DNA from 2 places in the Paenibacillus anseongensis genome. Region 1 is predicted to be linked to the other one. Evidence: riboswitches for the same ligand, from Rfam matches in the RefSeq annotation. Region 1 holds a riboswitch; the other holds the start of a gene.
What was found. A riboswitch is a leader RNA that binds a small molecule or an ion and turns the genes downstream of it on or off. The one in region 1 is predicted to bind cyclic di-AMP.

Region 1 (4,426 bases):
GACATCTCAATGATATTGCGGGCACAGAATTAGATGTAGACACGAAAACTTGGAGCAGCAAAAGATTACTTGTAAAAAGCGACCGAGTAGGCTTTTCCTTGCATGACACGACCATTAAAGCAGGTACGGAAACCGAAATATGGTACCAGCATCATATTGAGGCTGTGTATTGCATTCAAGGGGAAGGTGAAATCGAGCTGGCGGAGAGTGGAGATATATACCAGATCAACGCTGGGACCCTTTATGTTTTAAATGGTCACGAGAAGCACTTCCTGCGAGGGAAGACTGAAATGCGGATGATATGTGTGTTTAATCCACCAACTACAGGTCGTGAAGTGCATGATGCTCAAGGCGCATATCCATTAAGCTAAATCACGAAAGGCGGTAGAAGACCATGATGACATCCAAAGGACAAGTGGCATTAAATCATTCCAGTATGCAAGATACGTACCCGTCAAGAATTTATGAGGAACCAAATCTCTTGGAGAGGCAAGACCCAGTCGTTTATGATCATACGATCACTCAGTCCGTAATCAATGAGGAGCAGCTAGCTTTTTATGATAAGAATGGTTATTTGTTTCTAGAGTCCTTTTTTGATCAAAATCAGGTGCAGGTATGGAAAAAGGAGTTAGCAAGACTCTGGGATCAAAGTCGTCTTCTTGAAAAACCAGAAGTAATTAAAGAGCCTGGAAGTGATGAAATTCGATCCATCTTTGCTGTACACCGAGATGATGAAGCATTCAAACAAATCGCTGAGAATAAGCAGATCGAGGCCATAGTTCAGCAAATTTTGGGTAGTAATACTTATGTGCATCAATCTAGAATAAATTTCAAACAAGGCTTTACAGGTAAAGAATTTTATTGGCACTCGGATTTTGAAACCTGGCATGTGGAAGATGGGATGCCGCGGATGAGAGCGCTCAGTTGTTCTATTGCTCTAGAAGATAACACACCAAATAATGGTCCTCTTATGGTAATACCAGGTTCGCATCGTACATTTGTTTCCTGTGTAGGAGAAACGCCTAATGACAATTACAAGACATCGCTTCGCCGTCAGGAATATGGTGTACCTGACCAGAATAGTTTGAGATACCTGGCGGGGCAAGGGGGGATCATTGCTCCAACTGGAAAAGCTGGATCCATCCTATTGTTCGATTGTAATTTGATGCATGGCTCCAATAGCAACATTACCCCAGATCCGCGAAGCAATGTTTTTATTGTTTACAATAGTGTACTAAATAAGCTGAATGCGCCTTATTCCGGCAAACAACCTAGACCAAACTTCATCGCTAGTCGGTAATTATCAGGTTGGGGCCCGCCTTTCGGCGGGTCCTATAATCGAAAGGATGATGTTGTGTTCACGATCATATGCAGCATTCTTGTGATTCAGATCGTCTATGTGTCTTGTTTTACACTTCGCATGATCTTGACCCTCAAAGGTGAAAAATACACGGCTGCTGCAATCAGTATGCTAGAAATTCTTATCTATGTGATAGGTCTTAATCTCGTTCTAAAATATGTAAACCAACCTGCATGTTTAATCGTTTATGCAATCGGATATGGATTAGGTGTGCTTGCTGGATCATGGATCGAAGAAAAACTGGCTCTAGGATATGTTACGGTTAAAGTTATTACAGATGAGCTGCATCGTTATATGGCGGCTTATCTTCGCAAAGAAGGGTTTGGTGTTACCTCTTGGGTTGGTTGGGGAAGAGATGGTGAGAGAATGGTTTTGGAAGTTCTCGCACGTCGCAAAAATGAGAAGTTTTTGTATGACTGCATCCTGGCTATTGATCATAAAGCATTCATTGTCACTGTGGAGCCCAGAAAACTGCATGGCGGTTTCTGGTTAAATGCTACACGTAAATAAATTGTCATCTTGATAACGCTGAATCCTGACATTCAGGAGCGGAGGAACCATAGTAAACTGCTGCATGCTATTTTATGCACAGTGGGGTGAATCACGGAATCCACCGTGTAGGGCGATTCTCACGTCCAAATCCGACAGCTAACTTCGTAAGCGTATTATTGGTGTGGTTACGAAAATAACGGCGTAAGGCAGTTGCTTTCGTTGCCTTCCATAAGGAGGAGAAAAATTGAATATGTCTGAACAAACTTGCACTGAATATGTTTTGGTTTCCGCACCGAACCGAGCGGGAAAGGAATTTATCAACTTACTAAGAACGAAGGGAATTCAATATTACGCGATTACGAATAACAACTACGGAAAAAAACGCTTGGAAGCGATGGGTGTTGATCGTATTATTATGGTGAATACCGAAGATGTAACCAGCTGGACTCCGCCTGAGATACGAATTAGTAAAGTATATTTATTTGAAGTTAGTTTTAATCTATGCTGTCGATATATTCAAATTTGTAAAGATTGGAATCCGAAGTCCATACATGTGATAACAAAACGTGGGAATGCAAGAGTGACTTACAGAGCTCTAGGAGCTGACCATTTTACATACATCAATAATAATCAAGAAGCATCGCTCCTGCTGCTTCCATAAAGATGCACCCGGACTTAACCTCTTCTTTAACGGACAAGTCCGGTGCTTTCAATAATGATTTGAGAGTTAACTTCAAATTTGATTTGAGAGTAGACGTTTTGCCAATGTTCCCAGTCTTCCTCTTTGCCGAAATATTGACTCAGATAATGAAGTCCAAAGCCGTAGGGGTCAACCTTGGCATTGCGGATTTTATATAACAATTCTTGTGTGGTACTGTTTACGTTTTTTTCAAGCATTTTTTGGATCTGAAGAGTATTGGCGTCCATGACCGTAATTGGGCTTTGTTCAATCATTCCGTTTATTTTGAGATGAAGACTGACGATAGGAATGTCATCTTTCGATATAGAAACATGACGCGACACCCTCGACACGTAAAAGGCCAATCGCTTTCCTTTATAGTTAATAGGAATACCAGATCGGCTAAACTCATTCGCACTCATGTTATACAGTTTTGTTTCTTTCGGGTCTAAGACAAGTTTTTCTTTCATTTTATCAAGTAAAGAAAGCTTCTCGACAACATATGAATCCCCATCAAATCTAATGATGGGAAGGTAAGGATCAAGTCCCTTTTCTTTAAATCGACGGAAATTATCGAAGAGAAGAGCAGTCACGGTGTAAGGTGAAACCGTTCCTTCTTTGCCAAAGGTTAAGTAAAAGGAGTTGCCCGCCAATCTTTCTGTTGATGGATTCTCTTTTAGCAGTTTGTTTGCGCTCGGTTCGGCTAATGCCATATAGGCTATCAGCTGAATGTCTCTTCTTCTGGCAAGCCAATTGAGCGGTTCTTCCATCGACTCTTTTACTAGGCTGTTACCGAATAAGAACATCCGGCAATGTCCGAAATCGAGCTCTTTATCGACATGAGCTTTGATATTTCTAACTGCTTCGGCTATACTTGGGGCTTCCAAATGCTCGATTTGACTCTCCGCTAGCCCTTCACCAATCTTGGATGCTGGTATCGCGAGGCGAAGTGTTACCAAATAAGGATTTTCCTTATCTCCAGTCCAATCCACCCCCATAGCTACTACAAAGAATCTTTTATCAATGTCCTTAAAGCTACAACCTCCAAGGCAAAAGCAAAGGTAGAGCATAATGACAAGTAATAATATCCTCATGAAAAGGCGTTCTCCTTCTTTTTTCTCCATACAAAATAAAGCATCATAAAGACGAATATCATTTCAGTGAAAAAACGGGCCATGAGCCAAATCTCAGAGATAACCTGGTTTCTTTCTACGTTTACAAAGCGCATAAAAATGAAAGACAAGATCCCAGCACCTAAACCTAACCATATATTTATCTTGGGTACCGGCTCTTCTTCTACAGCTACTGAATGATTAATTGTATATCTAATGAACATGATGGCTGTGTGCCAAGTGTTCATAACAAAGAGCAATGATATTCCAGTGAAGAGCAGTAAAAAGACAAATAAAACCCGATTAATGAATCCATACTCCATAATCATGGAATCTGCCGTCATACTCCAAATGTAAACGTAATCGCCAACACCAACTGTACCGTGAAATCCGATAGGCACGAAAAAAGTAACCAATAAGAAGAAACATCCGAATAGGGGAACGACCCAACGATTTCGGAAGTGAAATCCATCGCTATGCAAGCGATTAAAAAGAACTAGGCTGAAATGACCAGAAAACAGAAATGTGGCCGAAACAATCGTTTTGAAGGATGGTGGTTTGTTTACATATCCAGCAACGTATCGGACTGCGTCCCAACTAAAGTTTTCATTAACCATAGCTTTAACTAGAAATAATAGAAGGAAAGGAGAGATGATAAGCATCATGATTTCATGTATAAACTGGACGGATCGGGTTGACCGGGTACTCGCCCATAACGCAGCACTAACCATGAGAAATAAATTTATGTAAGGATTTACGTCTGGATAAAAGAACATTCGAGCT
Region 2 (4,426 bases), on a different contig from region 1:
ATTCCATCCTTTAGCAACAATGGGTTTCTTCTTCGTCTTTTTGAATAATCTATAAAATAAGCCGAGTTCTTTTTTCCGTTTGAGAGTGAGTTTGATCCCTTCCAGCAGCAGCATTGATCTAAGTTCGTCGCGACGGTTTAACGTATGCAGTCTTTTGATAAATAGCTTGTCCATGCGAACATCCCTCCCATTCATCTACCTCCATTATAAACGGAATCTGCGAATTTGATTGTCGCTTTGTAGAGAGGGATTGCACTTGTTTTGTCGAAAATGGAGCGGGTAGGCCTCGATTTCCTTCAAGTCCCTATAGGCAGATGAATCACAGTGCAGTATTATCTAACGTAGGGTGATATCATATGTTCATTTCTCCTATGCTTTTGCAAGACGCCAAAGATAATAGACCTTATAACAGTAAACATCATGTGGCAGAACTGAAGTTAGACGGTTTCAGGTGCATTCTTTCTAATTTAGACAAACTCTATGTATATACGAAAGACAATCAATTGGTAACGCATAAATTTCCTGAGTTGTTCCAATGCCCGATTCACGAGGGAACGATCCTTGACGGTGAATTGGTTATTTTGGATGATCAAGGTAAACCGGACTATGAAGCGATGTCAGCCAGATTTTTAAACCCGACAGACTTATCACCTGTTGTATTTTTTGCATTTGATATTTTAAAATACAAGGGAATTGATGTCACTGAATTACCCTTGCTTAAACGCAAGGAGCTGTTGGAGCAAGCTTTCATCGAGAATGACAGGTACAAAAGGGTGAAGGTTTACGAGGGTAAAGCAGTGGATTATTTTGAGAAAATCCGGCAGGATGGGCTTGAGGGTATCATTTTGAAGTCGAAAAAAGAACATTTCAAGTACGAGAGCAACAAACGCTCCAGGCAATGGCAAAAAGTGATTAACTGGACTTATGCAGATGTCTATATTTCTGGTTACAGGAAAAATAACTTTGCTTTGCTGGCGTCCATTGATTCAGCAAATGGTTTGAAGATTCCGGTTGGGGTGATTGAGACCGGGGTAACGCCTCAACATCAGAAGGCGCTGGATGGCGTGAAGCACCGATTAGTCTACAAAGAGGACAATCATTTTGCTTATATGGAACCGCGGCTAATGGCCAAAATCAAGACGAAAAACTGGACGAGAAACGGAAGGCTTCGTTCGCCGGTTTTCATGGAATTTGTGATGTAAAAAAAGACTGGATCACCAAGGAGGAAGTGGTGGTGCAGTCTTTTCTTTGTTCATTACATGCGTCTAAAATTACCTGTGCTGTTGCCGCTTAGCTGTTGCTCAGCGATTTGAATCAATCTTCTCGTAATGTGTCCGCCGATTGCGCCGGTATCGCGAGTAGCCATGTAGCCGTAATACCCGTCCTGAGGAATCTGAATACCTAGTTCCTGAGCGACCTCATATTTCATTTGCTCAAGAGCTGATTTTGCTTGTTGCACAAGTAATGTATTGCTTCTACTGCTAGCCATCTGGATTCACTCCTTTATTTGGTGTATGAGTATTTTGTGGAAGTTATGGTTTTTTATTCATGGTGCTGGAAAATTTTTTTGCAGCGCGATGATTGCGCTTTCATAAAGCGTTGGAAAATTTTGCGGCATGTTTTCGGAAAAACCCCGTGTTACAATCGGAAAGATCGATTATGGATCAAAAACTTAGAAGGCCGAAGCTTCTTAGAAAGCACGGGGGACCCATTCTTTGGGGTGAAGTCGCTATGTAAGCGACCGGGTGATTACTCTTTGACCCGAATCCGACAGCTAACCTCGCAGGCCGCAAAAAGGAGAGATTTCTATGTTGAAACGTTATAAGCAGCTAGTCGTAACCGGTGCTATTGGTCTGAGCGTCCTTATGAGTTCCAGCGCAGCTATGGCGGCATCCGCCACGTACACGGTGTCAGACAACGATACCATGTGGTTGATCTCCCAGAAGTATGGCGTGAGTCTCACTTCGCTGATTCAGGCTAACCCTCAGGTTGCCAACCCGAACGTGATTTGGTCTGGGATGACGTTGAACCTTCCTGGCAGCACATGGACAAGCGGCGGCTCTCAAACACCAGCCCCGTCAGCGCCAACTCCATCAACACCAGCAGTTCCGTCAACACCAGATACACCTACGCAATCCGCTTTTGCCAGCCAAGTCGTTACATTAGTTAATCAGGAACGGGTAAAAGCTGGGCTTCAAGCGCTAACCAGTGATAACGCCCTTACAGCTATGGCGTTGGATAAAGCCAAAGATATGTACAACAACGACTATTTTGATCATACGTCGCCGACTTACGGGTCGCCTTTTGATATGATGAACACTTATGGCATTCCTTATTCCTATGCAGGTGAGAACATTGCCAAAGGACAACCTACACCAGAGGCGGTCATGGAAGCATGGATGAACAGTACGGGTCACCGTGAAAATATTTTGAACCCTAATTACACGAAAATTGGGGTCGCCTATTATAACGGAGAATGGGTGCAGGAATTCATCAGCAACTAATGCTCTATAGCGAATTTCAAACAAACAGCCCTTGTGATTTCCCAGGTGGGATTTCGCAAGGGCTTTATTTATATTTCAACTTCGCTATCCCCCACATCAAGAGTGGCAGAATGATCCCATGGATGGGCAATAAATAAGGAATCGCGATTTTTTGTGGAAATACCACGGAACTATCGATAAAGTCCCGAGGAATCAAGGTAAGCAGAGCGATAACCGGTGCTACGAACCAAATCATACGTCGCCATTTTTTAAGACCGAAACTTTGAGCTGTTCCATATGTGCAAACAAAAAAGTAGAGAGAAACTTTAGTGAACACACTAATAATCCAGATGGCGATAACAAAGGAATCGAGGTTTTGAAAAAAGTCGAAATAGGAAATATATCGGATCAGATTAAAGTAAGGATAGGTTTGGCCCGAAGCGGAGATGTGTCCAAATACCGAAAGGATTAAGAAAGTCGAAATGCTTGTTAAGAGACCTGCAGCAGCCACCCCGAGTATGGCCGGTTTCATCCCATCTTGAGGCTTTGCAAGAAAGCCCATAATGACGAACAGAAGGATGCAATCTCCAAGAAATGTTGAGGTCGGCAGCGCACCTTTTAGGATAGTCATCGCACCGGTATCCACATAGAAGGGAAGGATATTGTTGATATGTATATTTTTTAGGCTCAGCAAGAGAGGAATAGCAATCCCGAGCAAGGTTAAAGGCCCTAAAATTTCGCAGCATCTCGCTATAACTTCTAAGCCCGAGAAAGTTACATAGATCGCTACGAGGAGCATGCCTAGCATCGGGACAAGGATCGGCGTTTTGGGAAGAATAGTCGCAACGATGAACTCTGCGTATTGCCTTATGATAATCGCAAGCACGCTGTACCAGTAGATGAAATACAACACCATAACCGTATAGCCGATGTATCGACCAAATAATTTTTTTGAAAACTCTACGATGGTTTGCCTTGGATGATAGATACTCAATCGTGAGCAAACATAAGCGATCCCTGCACCTATTCCGGTTGCGCAAACGGTTGAAAGCCAAGCGTCTTGCTTCGCAGTTTGGATAGATGGATTTATGGTCAGTAAAATGGTCATTCCCAGCTGCATGGTCAATATCATCCAGAATAATTGTTTCCCGCCAATCTGCATGTCCGTGAGGCTCCTTTAATGATCTAAGAGTTTACCGAGAGGGTAGAAAATGTAATTTACCAGCTGCGTCGGACCCGGCATACTCGGATTCATGACTAAAACGATCGCTAGCATCCAGCATAAGGCTAAAATAGAGAGATAAGCCGCTTTGTCTTTGGTCGGTCTGTTTTTCAAGCGAAACCACTGAAAGAATGTGATGATCAAGCACGCGGCCATGCATAGGGGAATGTCTTTGGATGTCATTGGATATACTCCTCTTCCTTATCATTTTCCTCTTGGGATCGAGAAGACTTGATGCTGGAAAGCCCAGGACGCAGCATTCTGGCATCCGATTGTACAGTAACTTCGACGTTCGGGAAGATCTCGTTCCAAAGTTTTTGGTTTTGACGCCATTCCTTAGGGTACGCTCGGTGGAATTCCCCAGCGAAATCAAAAATGTCGGCTTTGAAACCTTGCTGAACCTTTCGCAAAGCAACTGCGACACGCTCTTCAATGTCATCATTCATAGCGGCTTCCACGCGTTTAACAGCTTGCTGATCGGAGGCGAGATCAAGTGAAGTAGTATTTTGCAGGGCATCATCTTCCGTATGAATCCAGACGTTCATGCGCCACTTGCCGTTTTCGATGATTGGCTGCAGTTTCGTCTCGCTTTTCAAAAGTCGAAGGGAGACATGGCCGGAGACACCTTCCGGCGTCACAGTAACGACGGCTGTTTTGATCTCGTCCCTGAGCCAGAGCAGGCCGCGGGTGGTTGGATCGTCAATGGTTCCAACCATCTTAT

Region 2: it holds a riboswitch for cyclic di-AMP, as region 1 does, so the genes downstream of both, GON05_RS14125 (CAP domain-containing protein) here and GON05_RS33165 (HAD family hydrolase) in region 1, are expected to answer to the same signal.

What each region holds. Positions count from the first base shown of each region.
Region 1 covers NZ_WSEM01000034.1:474,969-479,394, reverse strand. The annotation lists gene GON05_RS33180 (ectoine synthase) at 1-371, shown strand, start outside; gene ectB (diaminobutyrate--2-oxoglutarate transaminase) at 1-1, shown strand, start outside; gene thpD (ectoine hydroxylase) at 395-1,300, shown strand; gene GON05_RS33170 (DUF2179 domain-containing protein) at 1,355-1,870, shown strand; cyclic di-AMP (ydaO/yuaA leader) riboswitch at 1,877-2,039, shown strand; gene GON05_RS33165 (HAD family hydrolase) at 2,103-2,513, shown strand; gene GON05_RS33160 (Ger(x)C family spore germination protein) at 2,540-3,625, opposite strand; gene GON05_RS33155 (hypothetical protein) at 3,622-4,426, opposite strand, start outside.
Region 2 covers NZ_WSEM01000012.1:360,175-364,600, reverse strand. The annotation lists gene GON05_RS14140 (hypothetical protein) at 1-174, opposite strand, end outside; gene GON05_RS14135 (ATP-dependent DNA ligase) at 357-1,202, shown strand; gene GON05_RS14130 (alpha/beta-type small acid-soluble spore protein) at 1,256-1,489, opposite strand; cyclic di-AMP (ydaO/yuaA leader) riboswitch at 1,669-1,804, shown strand; gene GON05_RS14125 (CAP domain-containing protein) at 1,812-2,504, shown strand; gene GON05_RS14120 (GerAB/ArcD/ProY family transporter) at 2,569-3,645, opposite strand; gene GON05_RS14115 (hypothetical protein) at 3,661-3,888, opposite strand; gene GON05_RS14110 (Ger(x)C family spore germination protein) at 3,885-4,426, opposite strand, start outside.